2 regions of the Vreelandella sp. H-I2 genome follow, and region 1 is predicted to be linked to the other one. Evidence: predicted binding sites of a transcription regulator. Region 1 holds the regulator's gene; the other holds the start of a gene.
What was found. The regulator LexA, encoded in region 1, represses DNA repair genes until DNA is damaged. The targets are predictions, from matches to a motif close to TACTGTNTANNTANACAGTA.
Positions count from the first base shown of each region.

Region 2: a site for LexA is predicted at 1,209-1,228, ahead of ACUVOF_RS00810 (Y-family DNA polymerase). Genes of this name have one in related genera too.

Region 1 is NZ_JBRAMC010000007.1:37,663-45,551, forward strand. It holds gene ppsR (posphoenolpyruvate synthetase regulatory kinase/phosphorylase PpsR) at 1-662, shown strand, start outside; gene ACUVOF_RS17015 (hypoxanthine-guanine phosphoribosyltransferase) at 683-1,261, opposite strand; gene nagZ (beta-N-acetylhexosaminidase) at 1,310-2,341, opposite strand; gene ACUVOF_RS17025 (L,D-transpeptidase family protein) at 2,442-2,978, opposite strand; gene ACUVOF_RS17030 (TetR/AcrR family transcriptional regulator) at 2,956-3,633, opposite strand; gene lexA (transcriptional repressor LexA) at 3,913-4,590, shown strand; gene ACUVOF_RS17040 (energy-coupling factor ABC transporter permease) at 4,599-5,270, opposite strand; gene purU (formyltetrahydrofolate deformylase) at 5,295-6,149, opposite strand; gene ACUVOF_RS17050 (ribonuclease J) at 6,392-7,889, shown strand, end outside.
Region 2 is NZ_JBRAMC010000001.1:159,218-167,106, forward strand. It holds gene ACUVOF_RS00795 (ComEC/Rec2 family competence protein) at 1-63, opposite strand, end outside; gene ACUVOF_RS00800 (hypothetical protein) at 73-684, opposite strand; gene ACUVOF_RS00805 (hypothetical protein) at 786-1,136, opposite strand; gene ACUVOF_RS00810 (Y-family DNA polymerase) at 1,252-2,559, shown strand; gene ACUVOF_RS00815 (HNH endonuclease) at 2,567-3,778, opposite strand; gene ACUVOF_RS00820 (hypothetical protein) at 3,771-4,340, opposite strand; gene ACUVOF_RS00825 (XRE family transcriptional regulator) at 4,407-5,072, opposite strand; gene ACUVOF_RS00830 (hypothetical protein) at 5,166-5,462, shown strand; gene ACUVOF_RS00835 (hypothetical protein) at 5,520-5,726, shown strand; gene ACUVOF_RS00840 (hypothetical protein) at 5,752-5,955, shown strand; gene ACUVOF_RS00845 (hypothetical protein) at 5,994-6,197, shown strand; gene ACUVOF_RS00850 (ogr/Delta-like zinc finger family protein) at 6,197-6,457, shown strand; gene ACUVOF_RS00855 (toprim domain-containing protein) at 6,503-7,889, shown strand, end outside.

The DNA of each region.
Region 1 (7,889 bases):
ACCGCGACGGGCATCGTCCTATTATCATTGACACCATTGTCGACCAGCAGATTCGCAACGTCATTCGTCAGGCATCCGGTTTCAAAGTCGATATTTTTTCGACTTTCCTAGAGCCTTTAGAACAGGAGCTGGACACTCACTCTTCCTACAGCGTGGGGCGTACTCATTCGATTGGTAGTGATGACGTTTATATGGACCGTATTCACTCCGTTCACTTCGCGCTTGATAACGATGACGGCGCCCGCACCCATCAATATGATAAAGCGGATATCATCCTGGTGGGCGTCTCACGCTGCGGCAAAACACCCACCTCGCTCTATTTGGCACTTCAGTTTGGCATTCGGGCGGCCAATTATCCGCTGACGGAAGATGATCTAGATGAAGACGGAATGCTGAAGCTGCCCAAGGCACTTGTGCCTCATCGTCAAAAACTGTTTGGCTTAACGATTGATGCACGGCGCTTGTCGGCGATTCGCAATGAAAGACGCCCCAATAGCCGCTACAGTTCGATGGATCAATGCCTTCAAGAAGTGGAACAGGCTGAATCGCTTTACCGCACCATGCATATTCCCTTTATCGATGCGACACGCTTTTCGGTGGAGGAGATCTCTACGCGAATGATTGCCGAGACCGGTTTAGCGAGGCGCTTTTCGCCCCGCTAATACGATAAGTCACTGTGTGATTACATGCCTTTCGGCGCAAAAATACCCGGTGCGTTGCGCCAGTAACCTTTGTAATCCATGCCAAAGCCGAACACATAACGATCGGCGACTTTCAAGCTGCAATAGTCGGCTTTCAAGCCGGGCACTGCTTTGCGATCGTGTTGTTTATCGACCAATACAGCCGTGGTGACGCTGGCGGCTTGGGCTTCTTCACAGTAAGCCAAAATGGCCGCCAGTGTCGCGCCTTCGTCCAGGATATCGTCAACGATTACCACATGGCGGCCTGCCATGGGTACTTCTGGAGAAACACGCCAAAAAAGCTCACCCCCACGGAATTCATTGCGGTAACGCGTGGCATGTAGATAGTCCACTTCCAGCGGGAAGCCTAAACGGGTGAGCAAATGCCCTGTCGTAATCAAGCCACCATTCATTACACAATAAAAAACCGGCAGTTTATCGCCTAAATCACGAGTGATTGCTTCCGCCATGCGATCAAGAGCAAGTTCTACCTCTTGTTGAGAAATTAAACAGTCGGCGTTATCCATCAACTCACGCATTGAGTCTAGCGATTCTAACGCCTCTTTATCCAACTTTGACATCTACCAACTCCAGGGCGGGTTATAAACTGTATTTGCTACAATACGTGGCTAAATAGCGCTGGGGTTTGACTGGTTCGCCAGCGCTTCCAACTTAGCGTGAGCACGGCGCCAACGGCCCAGCGCACTCAGCGCGTCTAAATCAGGCCGCGCACGGCTATAGCGCAGTTTAGCGGGACGTTTGGTATCTATACCCTGGCACGCCAGCATCACTTCAAGCGCGGCAGCACGATCATTACATACCAACAGCATATCGCAGCCTGCCGCTAGCGCCGCTTGAGCGCGCGCTTTAGGATCGCCCGCTTCGTGGGCGCCCGCCATGCTTAAGTCGTCGGAAAACACACAGCCTTTGAACCCCAGCGATTCGCGCAACATACCGAGCCAATTAGGCGAAAAGCCTGCCGGGCGCTTATCGAAAGCACTGTAAATCACATGCGCAGGCATTACGCCTTCTAGCTGTGTGGCTAGCTGGGCAAAGGGTATCAGGTCATGCCGTTTAATAACCTCTAGCGGACGATCATCCACCGGCAGTGCGACGTGAGAGTCTGCGGCTACCCCACCGTGGCCAGGGAAGTGCTTACCCACCGCCGCCATACCTGCATCGTGTAGGCCCTGAACAAACGCGCTGCCCAATTGCGCCACGTGCTGGGGATCACTGCTAAAACTACGATCACCAATAACACTTGAGACACCGCTTTCAACATCCAGTACGGGAGCAAAACTTAAGTCCAACCCGCAGGCGGCCATTTCCATTCCCAATAACCACCCAGCATCTTTTGCTAACGACAAGCCATCTTCGGGATTGTCGCGATAGCGCTCGCCAATGCGCGCCATGGCAGGAAGACGGGTCAACCCTTCTTTAATACGCTGAACGCGTCCGCCCTCTTGATCGACTGCCAGCAGTAAATCAGCACGCACACGGCGAATATCGCTGCAGAGTTGGCGAACCTGATAGCCATTCTCGACATTACGGGCAAATAAAATAACGCCCCCTACCGTCGGTTCAAGTAGTAAGCGCTTTTCTGCAGCCGTCAATTTAGGGCCTTCAAGGTCCAGCATGACCGGGCCTAACGGTTGAGTCATCGTGATAGGTCCATTAAAAGGGGCGATGATTCTAGACGATCGTCTAGCAGAGTCAAAATCTGAGACACATTAACGGTTGTTACTGTCAGTCACAGCCTGGTTAGTCAAAACACTGCCGACCGCCATGCAACCAAACCGGGGTACCCGGCACTGCTAACGAAAAGATAGTCAGCAAATCACTGTTACGTAAACGGATACAGCCATGGGAAGCAGCAACACCCATCGGCTGATCAGGTGGCGTACCGTGCAGGTAGATATAGCGCCGTTGCGAGTCTACCTGGCCTCCGCGGTTCACTCCCCTTTCTAACCCGCAAAGCCACAAAATACGGGTTAAAATCCAGTCACGCCCTGGATAAATCTCGTCTAGCGCAGGTGAAAATACCTCGCCAGTCCAGCGTCGGCCCCGAAAAACGGCATTTTCCGGTCTATCAGCACCAATAGCGGCTCGTACATAGTGCCAACCATGGGGTGTTTTACCACTCCCATTTTGCTCTCCATTACCGGCGGCACCGGAAGATATCGCGTATTCATGAAGCACTTTCGCGCCCCACCAGCAGCGCATTAGCTGTTGAGTGGTATCAATCTCCAGCCAGATGTTTTCAGTTGGAGGTAGCTCAGCTAGCTTGGGCGTTCGCATGTTTTCCTTCTTCGAGGGCAGGAGGTAACGGTGCATTCATGGCAGCAACTACCACCGGACGCAACCGCCTTACTAAATCCCGCACAGTGACCTGCTCGTGATAATCCTTTTCCGCGATATCTCGCAATGCATCGAGGCCTGACAGGGTAAATATCACGGTACCAAGCATAAAGTGTAGTCGCCAAAAGCGTTCCGCGTCAGGCAGGTCTGGTGTCGCCTGACGCACAAGCTCCGTGAAACGGGCAAACACATCGCCATACTCTTGTTGAATATGGCGTCGAAGATGCCCTTGTGCTTGGCTGTAGGCCAGTCCAAGTAAGCGCATGAATACTTTGAGACTGTTGCGTTCAGCCGGCACAGCCAGAACGGTTGTTGCCATTGTTTCGAGTAACGTTTCAAGCGGCACAACGTGCCCTTTATGCTGGGCTTCAAGCTCATCAAGTGCCGTGTGAAAACGCACTGTAAAAGGATCTAGATAGCGAGAAAACACAGCCTGAATTAAGGCTTTCTTAGAGCCAAAATGGTAGTTCACGGCCGCCAAGTTGACGCGCGCTTTACTAGTGATGTTGCGCAGCGAGGTTTCAGCAAAACCACGCTCTGCAAACAGCACTTCAGCGGTATCGAGTATACGGGTCACCGTATCAGACTGAGCCATAGCGCTCTCCAGGGAAACAAGTGTTTAAAACATAGCAAAATACTATTCTATAAACTTGGCAGGCTCAACGCTTGATTTACTAATGAAATATGGCGTCTTGCATAAGAAAAAACTTAGTTTAAAACGATGACTAAAATTGCCCGGGTAGAGAAAATGAGGATTGACAGGCCATATACTGGACAGAGGAACATACTGTATACTTAACCACTTATCGATTAATTCGACATTTATCTTTGTTACTGTCAGTTCACTATCAATTTACAAATTATGGAGTCTGGTATGTCGCGTCCACTAACCGCTCGCCAACAGCATGTCTTTGATTTTATCGTTAAGACCATGGGCGAATTTGGCTACCCTCCTACGCGCGCCGAGATTGCTAAAGCGCTTGGCTTCCGTTCTCCTAATGCGGCTGAAGAACACCTGCGCGCACTTGAGCGCAAGGGGGTTATTCGTATTATCCGCAATACCTCTCGCGGCATCCGCCTGCCCAACCAAGAGCCCCAAGAAGCCCTGGATAGTGCCACCACGACCGTACCCTCCAATGTAGAGCCGCTGCCCACAGGCCTACCGGTGATTGGAGAAGTGGCGGCAGGCAGCCCTATACTGGCCGCCGAGCATATTGATCGCTACTGCCCATTACCACCAGAATACTTCACACCAAAAGCTGACTACCTACTGCGTGTACGTGGTTTATCAATGAAAGATATCGGCATCTTAGAAGGTGACTTGTTGGCAGTTCACCGCACCGAGCGGGTACGTGATGGACAGATCGTGGTTGCTCGTCTGGAGGATGAAGTGACCGTTAAACGCTTCAAACGCCAGGGGCATCAGGTAACCCTGTTTGCAGAAAATTCCGACTTTGCGCCAATCGAAATAGATCTGCGCTATCAGTCACTCGATATCGAAGGCGTCGGCGTCGGCGTCATTCGCGGTGGTAACGGGCAGGCGCTCGGCTAAAACTGGCGTTACTGCAGGTCGATATAGCGGTGGTCATTGAAAGTGGCCACCCAATCAGGATGGTAAACTAGCAGAATACTCAGCAGCATGCCGGTTAGTAGCGCCTCGGATGGCATTAATAGGGGTAGGAAGCGCGCATACTCCTGAGCCAAATAGACAGCATCAGGATCAGTACCCGCGACGACTATCAGCAACACTGCAGCTAACCCTCCTCCCAGCGTTGCCAGTGCAGAGCCGAAAAAGCCGCAGACAAATAGGAATACCATCAGATTATCCGGTAGGCGCCGATCTACCAACCGCCACACCGTGCCAATGATCGCAGCAGGCACTATTCCTGTGACAAGAATATTAGCTCCCAGCAGCATCCACTCATTGCGACCGATCAATACCATAGCAATATTAATAAGTACGTTACTGATCAGCGCTAGGGGCGCCTTAAACACAAGTGTCAGCAATACCGTAAAGACCAGATGTAACGTTAGCCAATCAACCGCCTGAGCACGCAGCTGCCACATCAGCACCACCGCCAGCGTCGCGCCTAGCCAACGGTGCTGAAGCGCGACGTCTCCCCTCAAGGCCTGCCACGGCCGCCGACTAATTACCCAAACAACAACTCCTAACGAGAGGAGCGAGGTGAGCAGCAGCATCCAGGGCGCTAATACACTTTGCGCAAATGACATGGTGGCCTCTCGGTTCAATAAGTATTAACTAAACACCACAGTTTTGTTGCCATGGACCAGTACCCGATCCTCTAAATGCCACCGCAATCCCCGAGCGAGTACCGCTTTCTCCACATCACGGCCGAAGCGTACTAAATCGGTGGGCGTATGACAGTGACTAACGCGATGAATATCCTGTTCGATGATAGGACCCGCGTCGAGTTCCTCCGTTACGTAGTGGCAGGTAGCTCCAATCAGTTTAACTCCCCTCTGGTAAGCCTGGTGATAAGGCTTAGCGCCAGCGAACGAGGGCAAGAAACTGTGATGAATATTAATTACTCGCCCCGCATAACGCGTGCATAATTCAGGTGGCAAAATTTGCATATAACGCGCCAACACGATGCAGTCAGCACGAGCATTGTCAATCTCAACCTGTACTTCCGCAAACGACGCCTGCTTGTTTTCAGGGTCAACCGGAACATGATGGTAGGGAATGCCATACCATTCTGTCAGTGAACGCATATCGTCATGGTTAGAGATAACACCGACAATATCGCAATCCAGCTCACCCGCTTGCCAGCGATAAAGTAGATCTACCAAGCAGTGCGACTCTCGCGACACCATTAGCACCACTCGTCGTCGCTTCTGGGTATCGACCAGTGACCACTGCATATTGAATTCGCTGGCCACCGGTTCAAATGCTACACGTAACGCTTCTACCGACATGCCCACGGAATCCGCCAATATTTCGTAACGCATAAAAAAACAGCCAGTTTCTAAATCTGAGTGCTGACTTGCTTCAGTAATGGACCCACCCTGCTGGGCAATGAAACTCGATACTCGCGCAACAATACCCACCCGATCAGGACAGGACACAACTAAACGATAATAATGAGACATGTGAGCTACTCTTGACTTGCTTCTAAGGTAATTATTACAAACCAGCGGCTTAGGATGTTAACCAGACTGCATAGTGTATCGGAAGGCCATGGATGATTGTTAGCCGCCCCTGCCTTCCCGTATAGTTAAGGCACTACTTTTTAGGCTTTTCATAACTAATGCATTCACCACGCGTTCAAATTCGTCCCCGTCGTCGTCCGCCGCTGCGCATGCTGCCGCTGGGGGGATGCGGTGAGATTGGTATGAATCTAACGCTATACGGCTATGACGATCACTGGATTGCCGTTGACTGCGGCATGATGATTCGCCAAGACCTCCCCGACTCGCCGCTCCAGGTGCCCAATGTTGATACACCGAAGGCACTGGGCATCGTGCCGAAAGCACTGTTTATCACTCATGGACATGAAGATCACATTGGGGCTGTTGCTTGGCTATGGCCGCTGTGGAACTGTCCCATTTATGCCACCCCTCTTGCGGCAGGGCTGTTACGGCTTAAATTTGCTGAACATCAACTCAGCAGCGCCGCTATCCAGGTCATCGAACCGGGCGAGGCGTTAGAAAGTGGCCCGTTCACGCTGCGCTATTTACTTTTAACGCATTCAATTCCCGAAAGCTGTGCGCTGATGATGATGGCCGGTGGTTATCGCATTTTACATACCGGTGACTGGAAACTCGATCCCGAGCCCCTCATTGGCATGCCGATGAACGCAGCCCAATTCAAAGCGCTCGCCCCCATTGATTTAGTCGTGGGCGACTCCACCAACGCCCCTATGCCTGGTCACTCTGGCAGCGAAGGGGATGTTGCTCGAGCACTAACAAAGACCCTCAGCAACTGCCAGGGCCGTGTGGTAGTTTCTTGTTTTGCTAGTAACCTTGCTCGAGTGCTAGCTATAGGACGCGCAGCCCAACAGTCTGGTCGCCGTATTAGCTTAATGGGCCGCTCTATGGAGCGCATGGTCAGTGTCGCCCGCGGACTTGGCTATATGGATGATTTACCGCCGCTGGTACCCAATCATGACCTTGGGTATTTACCCCCCAATGAAGTAGTGATTATTGCTACCGGCAGCCAGGGCGAACCCCGCGCCGCTCTACAGCGTCTTGCTCAGGGACGTCATCCTTTTGTCGATCTTCAGCCAGGCGATAACGTCATATTTTCGGCTAAAGCTATTCCAGGCAACGAGCGTCCTATTGAACAACTTAAAAAGCGCTTAACGCACCTAGGCGTCAGTATCTATGACGAGTTCAATCACCCTGAGCTGCACGCCACCGGACATCCCGCTCAAGACGAACTCATTAAGCTTTATCAGTGGGTTAGGCCAAAACATCTTATGCCTGTACATGGCGAAGCCCGCCATCAGCAGGCTCATCAATCGATTGCTGGCCAGCTAGGCATTAGCGCTCCGTTGACACCCATCAACGGCGATCTAATCTGCTTTGATAGTCATGGATTACGCTGCGAAGCACGATACCCACAGCCGCCCTGTATTGTCAGCCAAAACAGTGTAGTGCCTCATCCCGGCTTAGAAGTGAGCGACGCCAGCACGACCCGCCATGGTAGCTTGTACCTAGCACTGCCAGTAACAGCCACTGCCACGGGCTGGGCGCGTATTGGTCGTTTGATGCTAGACGCTTCAGGTTCTAGCCCGCTGGATGAAGATAGCTTTAGCGACTGGCTAGATGATCAGCTTGATGAAATTGCTGCTGATACGCTTGCCGATCTGCGCCATGCGTTGCAGCCTC
Region 2 (7,889 bases), on a different contig from region 1:
AGTGATAGCGTCTCCACTTTTTGTGCTATTTACCGGCAAAAAATCTATCTCAAAAAATTCCATCATTTTCTCCTATGAATGTTCCGCTAAAACGTTCCTAACCAAGCTTACTGCGCTATTTCTTGCAGCTATAGCTAAGATTTGCCAGTAACACAATGCAGCCAACGAATAATAAAGCACCGCTTCATGACTGGCCTTTAAGTAGACTGCATATAGTATATAAAAGGTCGAAGTCACTACTATCAAGCAAGCAGAGTCTCTAAACAAAAGATAACGTTTATTAGCTTCAATTACTGAGCCAACCTCTCTAACAGTTTTATAAAGAGAGTACCATGCTTTATTTTGCCTATTTGGCTCTTCAGGGAAGCCACCAATTTTTTCAGAGATCTTCTCTTCATTGACTCGAGAGTCATTTCCCATATGTAAAGAAAACGCCCTAAAGCCCGGTAGCCTATCTTTGGCTCTAAAAAAGACCAAAAACTCTTTGACATGATTTCCGAACAGCGAGCCAGTGAGAACAAGGCCAAATAGCAAAACGCCAGAGAGCTTCAAATATTCTTCATAGCTTTGATAAAAAACATTTACCTCACCGCCCAGCACTAGCACCCAAAACAGGAAGTAATTGATAAAAAAAGCCACAACCTGCATGGGTAGGTTTTGAGCTTTTAAAGTTAATGCAGCCATTATTTTTCCCATATTTTTAGGTGAGGTGTATCTAAGTCCACTATGTCAAATATACTTAACAAATGATGTAAGACTTTTGCCATACAGTTGTAAGCCATCTCCTACACCGCCCAGCACCGCGCTTGCCTCACCACCACACCCTTGAACTGCTGCACGGTCACAAAGCAGCCCTGACCACCGTTCGTTGGCAGCAACCGGCAACGGCTGCCCACGCGGTGGGCTTTGAATAATCGATAAACGCCTTCCACTTCTGCCACTACCAGATCGGCGTGGCCAAATGATCGCGCTTCATCCACCACCAGCACATCGCCCTCCATCCACGGCCCGCCTGGGCGTGCCTCCTCACTTATCTCCACCAGAAAGCAGCTAGGTGAAAATTTTCGCCTGTCCATTTCTGCCACGGCTGGGTGCTCCACGCCCACCATTGCTGGTCCCAAGTAGTTCACTCGCATGTTGTTGTCCTGTGCTTGCTCCACATTAAGCGACGTATATTAGAATCTGCCTGTCGCTTTCCCTGTGCCTAATACTGTATAAATTAACAGCCTTACACAAGCAGGGATGCAAATTATGATTGGGTTAGTGGACTGTAACAACTTCTACGTCAGCTGCGAGCGGGTGTTCAACCCCAAGCTAGAAGGCCGGCCGGTGGGCATTATGTCCAACAACGACGGTTGTATTATCGCCCGCTCGAACGAGCTAAAAGCGCTGGGTATCGAGATGGGCACCCCTGCCCACCAGGTGCGCCACCTGGTCGAGCGGGGCGAGATCGTGTTGCACTCCTCTAACTACGAGCTTTACGGCGATATGTCCCACCGGGTGCAAGGCATCCTGGAGCAGGAAACCGCCGGTGTGGAGCCTTACTCCATTGATGAGATGTTCGTGCGCATGGATGGCTTCGAGCCGGAAGCACTGCTGGAGCATGCCAAATCGCTGCGCAAGAAGATCCGCCGTAAAACCGGCATTCCCGTATGCGTCGGCGTTGCCGCTACCCATACCCTGGCGAAGCTGGCCAACCGCATTGCCAAGAAGCACCCCGGCTACCCCGGCGTGTGCATCCTTCACGCGGAAAGCGAGGAAGCCAGGCACCTGTTGCAGCAAATTGAGGTGAGCGATGTCTGGGGCGTGGGCCGCCGGCTAAACGAACGCCTGCAAGTTCTCGGCATCAACACCGCCTGGGACCTACGCGAAGCGGACGCCAAGCGCCTCCGGCGTAAGTTCTCAGTGAATATGGAACGCACCGTGCTGGAACTGCGCGGCATCAGTTGCCTGGAGATGAACGACTTTAACGAACCACGCCAACGCATCATGACCAGCCGATCGTTCGGCCGCCCCACTTCCCAGCTCTACGACCTGCAAGGCGCTATTCGCCAACACGCTCAACGGGGCGCCGAAAAGCTACGCGAGCAAAACAGCCTCGCCCGCGCCGTGCTGGTGTTTCTCAAAACCGATCGCTTCCGGCCCGATCTGCCCCAGTACTCCCCCAGCTTAGCCGTAGAAATGGAACGACCCAGCCAGGACACCCGCGACATACTCCACGCCGCCCAGGAGGCGCTGCGTAAGATCTACCGCCCCAAATACGGCTACAAGAAAGCAGGCGTGATGCTGATCGACCTCACCGACGAGAACCGCCAACAACTCAGCCTGATGGATACGCCACAAACAGAAGAGCAACGCCAGCGCAGCCAAAAGCTAATGGCCACCATGGACGCGCTTAACGAGAAGATGGGAAAGGGAACGGTACGCCTGGGCCTTCCGGAAAAGAACGCCCCCTGGCACCTACGCTGCGCGAACCGAAGCCCGCGCTATACGACGAATTGGGATGAGTTGATGGTGGCGTATACTGATGAGGATGCGGCTAGGAGAAATAATCCTTAATATAAAGTCAGTTACTTCTATTATGATGAAGCAAAAATGGCTTCATTTTCTCCATCGTCAAATCTATGATTTCTTGCATTTGACTAGGCTCAGTAATATATCCTTCTTGAATGCTGCAATTTTCAAAAGCATATTCAAGAGCCTCATTGATAACACGATTTTTTTCAGCTTCAAAACTATTAGCCATAGCTCGTTCAACAATATTTTCAAATATCTCTTTCTGCAGAGAGAAGTCTACTTTCTTATAGTCATAAATATCCAGGATCTCACTGTAAGTAAAACTTAAATCTATAGAAAGATCAACGAGATCACCGGTCACCGGGTCGATTGCGTACAAGTTACTAAATGCTTCCCCAGTATAGCAATCAGACAGACAAGCAACCATTCTATAACAACCAAAGTACTCTATATAAGCTGTTATCAGGCCACTGACACTATCACCTTTTACATATACACAATGATAAGAGAGACCTTTCTCTCTATTTAAAACCAAATCAGTAACATTATAATATCCCCAACAACACTGATCATCCGTTCCATTTAAATAAGAAAAAGCCAGGTTGCAAAACCTAGTATCTATACCGCTGCAATATACTAGACAAAGTGCAGATTTAATTAAAGACCTACCAGTCAGATGCCCTCCAAAGTTTAAATTTATCTCTAATGGATCACTAGAATAAACAGACTCGACTTTCGCTTGAGTCAAAATTTTCTCAACATCAATGTTAGGATGTTTTTTTAATTGCCCTTTCAGTATACTCCTGGCTTCTTTTATGTCTCTAGCTACGATATTTATATTGAAACCTTCATTAGTCTCAATTTTAGAAAATGTCGGCTTCGAAGGTTTATAGCTTCCATTTGCATTCCACTCAAGTGAGGCTCCACCCACGGTTTGAAATACCTGGGAAGGAGGAGGTTTTCTTTCCCTTCTCACTCTACAAAGTAGGTTTAGCGGATTTAAACTATCCGCTAAATCAAAATCCCATTTATCCCCTGACTCACTGTTGCATTTCCTGCATATAAAGCCCTTTACTTTTAACCTTCCCCCGATAGATTGAGGAATTAAATGCTCACGAGTGTCATTATTTTTATCTATTGAACAGCCACATATATTACATAAGTTACAGTAAACATAGATTAAAGCTTTATTTCCTGCAGAGGGGGCATAATTAAATCTTCCACAAACTATGTTTTCTCCGAAATTTAAAAAGTCAATCACAACTCCCCCTACAATTTATTAAAAGGTTAGAAATTAAAGAATCTAGCCCTGGCTGCTCACTTTCATAATAAACACTATTGAAATCATCTGACCACTGGTAACCATATTCTGTGGCTTCTTTAACATCGCTCAGCGAGCCAATATCAATCAAGCTTGCCAACGCGTCATAAGCTTCTTCACGGCTTATTTGTAGAGTAATTGACTGATTTTCAAGCAATTTCGATTGATCCCTGTTCATCAAATTTTCAAATTCCAAAGGTATCGCCGTAACAGTGACTTCCTCTATAGAAGTGTGGGCAAACACGTTATAAACACCATATATAGCAGCACGCCAATTTTCGTAATACACCACGTCCTCTAAATCGTTTGTCACGGTGATTTTAGAGAGGCGATAATGCGGCTTATCGGCATCCAACATCTCAAATGTATTGTTGAAAGAGTCATAATCTTGGTGGGCATACATCAACTCTTCAACGGTATCGTACTGCTCACTAAGTTCCGCTAATGCACCAGAGGAAAAAACAACGGCACTCAATGCGACCAATACTTTCAAAACCTTCATTCCCTAACTCCCTGTGTTAATTACTGGCTGTCTCAAAACCTCATTGCTGCCTTTACGGTTTTACAGTCACACAACCCGCCCAATCCGAATCTCACACCGCCCCAGAATCTCCACATCATGCATATCCTGCGGCTTGATCATTTCCGGCTGGTAGTGGTCATTATCGCTGATCAGGTACAGCGCGCCGCCCGCCAGGCGCTGCAACCGTTTAATTCTTCGCTCGCCGCTCACCAACAGCAAAAAAACACCTTCCTGCTTAGGGTCGCGGTTGCTGCGATCCACAAGCACCCAGTCGCCATCGGCTAGGGTGCCATCCATCGAATCGCCACGCACTTTAATGCCCACCACCTGCGCAGGGTCTAGCCCCTGTTCCGCCAGTTCGGCGCTGGAGAAATACAGCGTGGTTTTAACCGGCTCGCCTTCAAAGCTGCGACCAGCGCCCGCTGCCGCTTCAATGTCGTACATCTTCACCGGCGAGAGATCCAGCGATGGTTCACTTAGCGGAACCCCAAGAGGTTGAGCAGTTGCCGATCCTGACCGTTGGCCTTTGAGCACATAAAAAATATCAACGCCTTCATCAGAAACCGCCGAAAGGTAAGCAGAGTCGGGACTACTAGCGCCTTTTTCGTATTTGATCTGAGTCGTTTTTCCGACACCACCAATCTGGGCCAGAGCCGTTTGGCTCAGCCCAAGTCGCTCGCGTTCTTCTTTTAAGCGCTCACCAATGACCATTTTTATGAACCATCCTTATTGACAGGTTCATTTTTATGAACCAATCTATTCATGTCTTTCACTCTACAACACTACGTAAAGGGAGCCACTGCCATGGCCACACCTGCTGCTCAATCTATCCTGCTGTTTCGCGGTCTCGAGGTCGAACTGGACCGCTGCTCACCCGCCACTCGTCAAGCCATTACGGCCGAGATTGGCGACAGTAATCCGCTGTCGGATCTTGAAGCCTTGGAAGAACGCACCACCGCCGAGGCCGTGGGCCAACTCGCTGCCACGATGCTGGCCAGCCATACCCCCGCGGTAGACATCGAAGACGCCCTGGCCGAACTGCGTGCCCACCTGGATGAACACTTTCTGCATCGCAAGCTGGTGCGCCTTTACGAGCGCTAAATTCGCCGCTCGGCCGTCCCTTTTAAAGTCTTTCACTCTATTAAGGAAGCCTAACCCATGGCCACCGCTAACACCATTACCCCAAAGCCAATTTATGCCCCTAAGGGGTGTAACTGCCCCGTCATGATTCACCTCACCGAAAGCGAACGGGAAGAGCTGAAGTGTATTCAAGAGCTGGAAGTGCGCTCGATGTCGGCCACTGGTCGCATGTTGCTGCTCCGCGGCATCGCCGAGTACGACCAAGACACCCTGAACGCCGAATGACCTTGCCTGCATAAGGATGTTTGCCATGTACCAGGACCCCAAACGTGTGCGCTCTCGTTACGCCGCTCTCAATTTGGATCAGTACGAGGCCCAACTGATCGATGCGTTGGTGGATTACACCGGCATCGAGCGGGCGTCGCTGCTGCGTCAACTGGTGCTGAAAGAAGCACTGGAGACGCTAGGCGTTGCTGATCTCTCCGTTAGCACTATGCCCCAGCAGGCGTCGTAAACGCAGGCCCTTTTGAGGACCTCAAGGAGCACTGACGTATGGCTGACCAACCCGCCCGCAGCGATTGTCGCCTTCCGCTGGATGAACAGTTGGAGACGGTGCTGCAGCAGGTATGTGAACAGCAGGATTTGCAAAGCCTGGACGACGCCGCCGAGTGGCTACTCCGCCGGCGTTTGCGCAAAGGCACCCAAGGACTCACCGGCCGCAGCCGCGCCCTTTACCCCATTGAGAGAAAACGCTGATGACAATGACCAGCAAACACCGCCTTCCGTGCCCGCACTGTTGCCAGAACCTGCGCATCCGCAAAAGCCAGGGGCTGACGCCGGTGTACCGCGAGTTGGTGGTGGAATGCCGTAATGAAGACTGTGGGTTTCGGGGCAAAGCGCACATCGAGGTGTGCAACACGCTGACGCCCAGCGACAGCCCCAACCCCATGGTGGATCTGCCGTTTACGCCCAGATTGCTTCAACAAGCGATCAAGCAGGCGCAAAGGAAATCGTAAACGCCTAACCGGCCCCGCTACTGACTGTGACATAAGGAGGCGAGCGTGAATATATCGCTGCGCCAGGACATTGTTGCGCGCTTAATCAGCGATTTTGAGGCGATTGAGCGCGGCCCCTACCTGCAACGGGTGCGCTGCCCCGAGTGCGGTAAGCGCGAAGCGTACATCAACGCCGATGCGCCGTGGATGCTGAAGTGCGGGCGGGAAAACAACTGTGGTGCACAAATCCACGTCAAAGCGCTGTTCCCGGATCTGTTCCGTTCCTGGAGCGAGCGCTACAGCACCCAGGTGGGCGAAAAGCCCACCTCTCAAACACCGGTGGCGGATGGCTACCTGCGTGACGGCCGCGGCTTTGAGCTTTCCCGCATTCAGGGCTGGTACACCCAGGAGAGCTACTGGAAACCGGAGATAGGTGGCACCGCCACCGTCCGCTTCGCCCTGCCCGGCGGCGCTTACTGGGAGCGCCTGCTGGATAACCCGGAGCGCTTCGGCAAGCAGAAGGCCAATTTCGTTGGCCGCTATAAAGGCCAGTGGTGGTGCCCGCCTGCACTCACCGCGGCGGATCTGGTCGCCGCCGGTGAAGTGTGGATTGTAGAGGGCATCTTCGATGCGATCGCTCTTTACCACCACGGCATCGCGGCGGTGTCCGCCATGAGCTGCGGCAACTACCCCGATAAAGCGCTGCAAGCCCTTTCGGATGCCACCCACAAAGCGGGCACCTGCCGCCCCACCTTGGTGTGGGCGCTGGATAACAACCGCGCTGGCCACAACGCCATTCACAAGCATGTAAGGCGTGCTCGTGCGGCAGGCTGGGATTGTGACGCCGCGCAGATCCCCAACGGTGGTCACGACTGGAACGATGCCCACCAGCGCGGCGAGCTTTCTGAAAAGCACCTGGACACCTACCGCTACCACGGCGACTTGCTGTTAGCCCCTACCGCCATGGCCAAAGCGCTGTTGATCTACAAGCGCCGCGAACAGCGGGAGTTCTGGTTCGAGTTCAAACGCCAGCTGTGGTGGTGGAAGCTGGATATGGATGCCTTCGACCGCGCCCTGCGCGCCGATGGGTTAGATGGCGAAGACCAGCGGCAGATCGACCCCGCCCTGCGCGATGCGGCCCTGGAGCAATCCGGCAGCGTGAAGCGGATCTGCACCTGTTACCCCACAGCGCTCTACTACCAGGCGAACGCGGTCACTGATGAGAGCTGGTACTACTACCGTGTGGAATTCCCCGATGGCCGCCCGCCGATCAAGAACACCTTTAGCGGTGGCCAACTGGCGTCGGCGTCTGAGTATAAAAAGCGCCTGCTGGGCGTTGCGCCAGGCGCAGTGTGGACGGGTACCAGCCAACAGCTGGACAGCCTGCTGCAGGATCAAATCGGCAACATCAAAACCGTCGAGACCATCGACTTTATCGGCTACAGCAAAGATC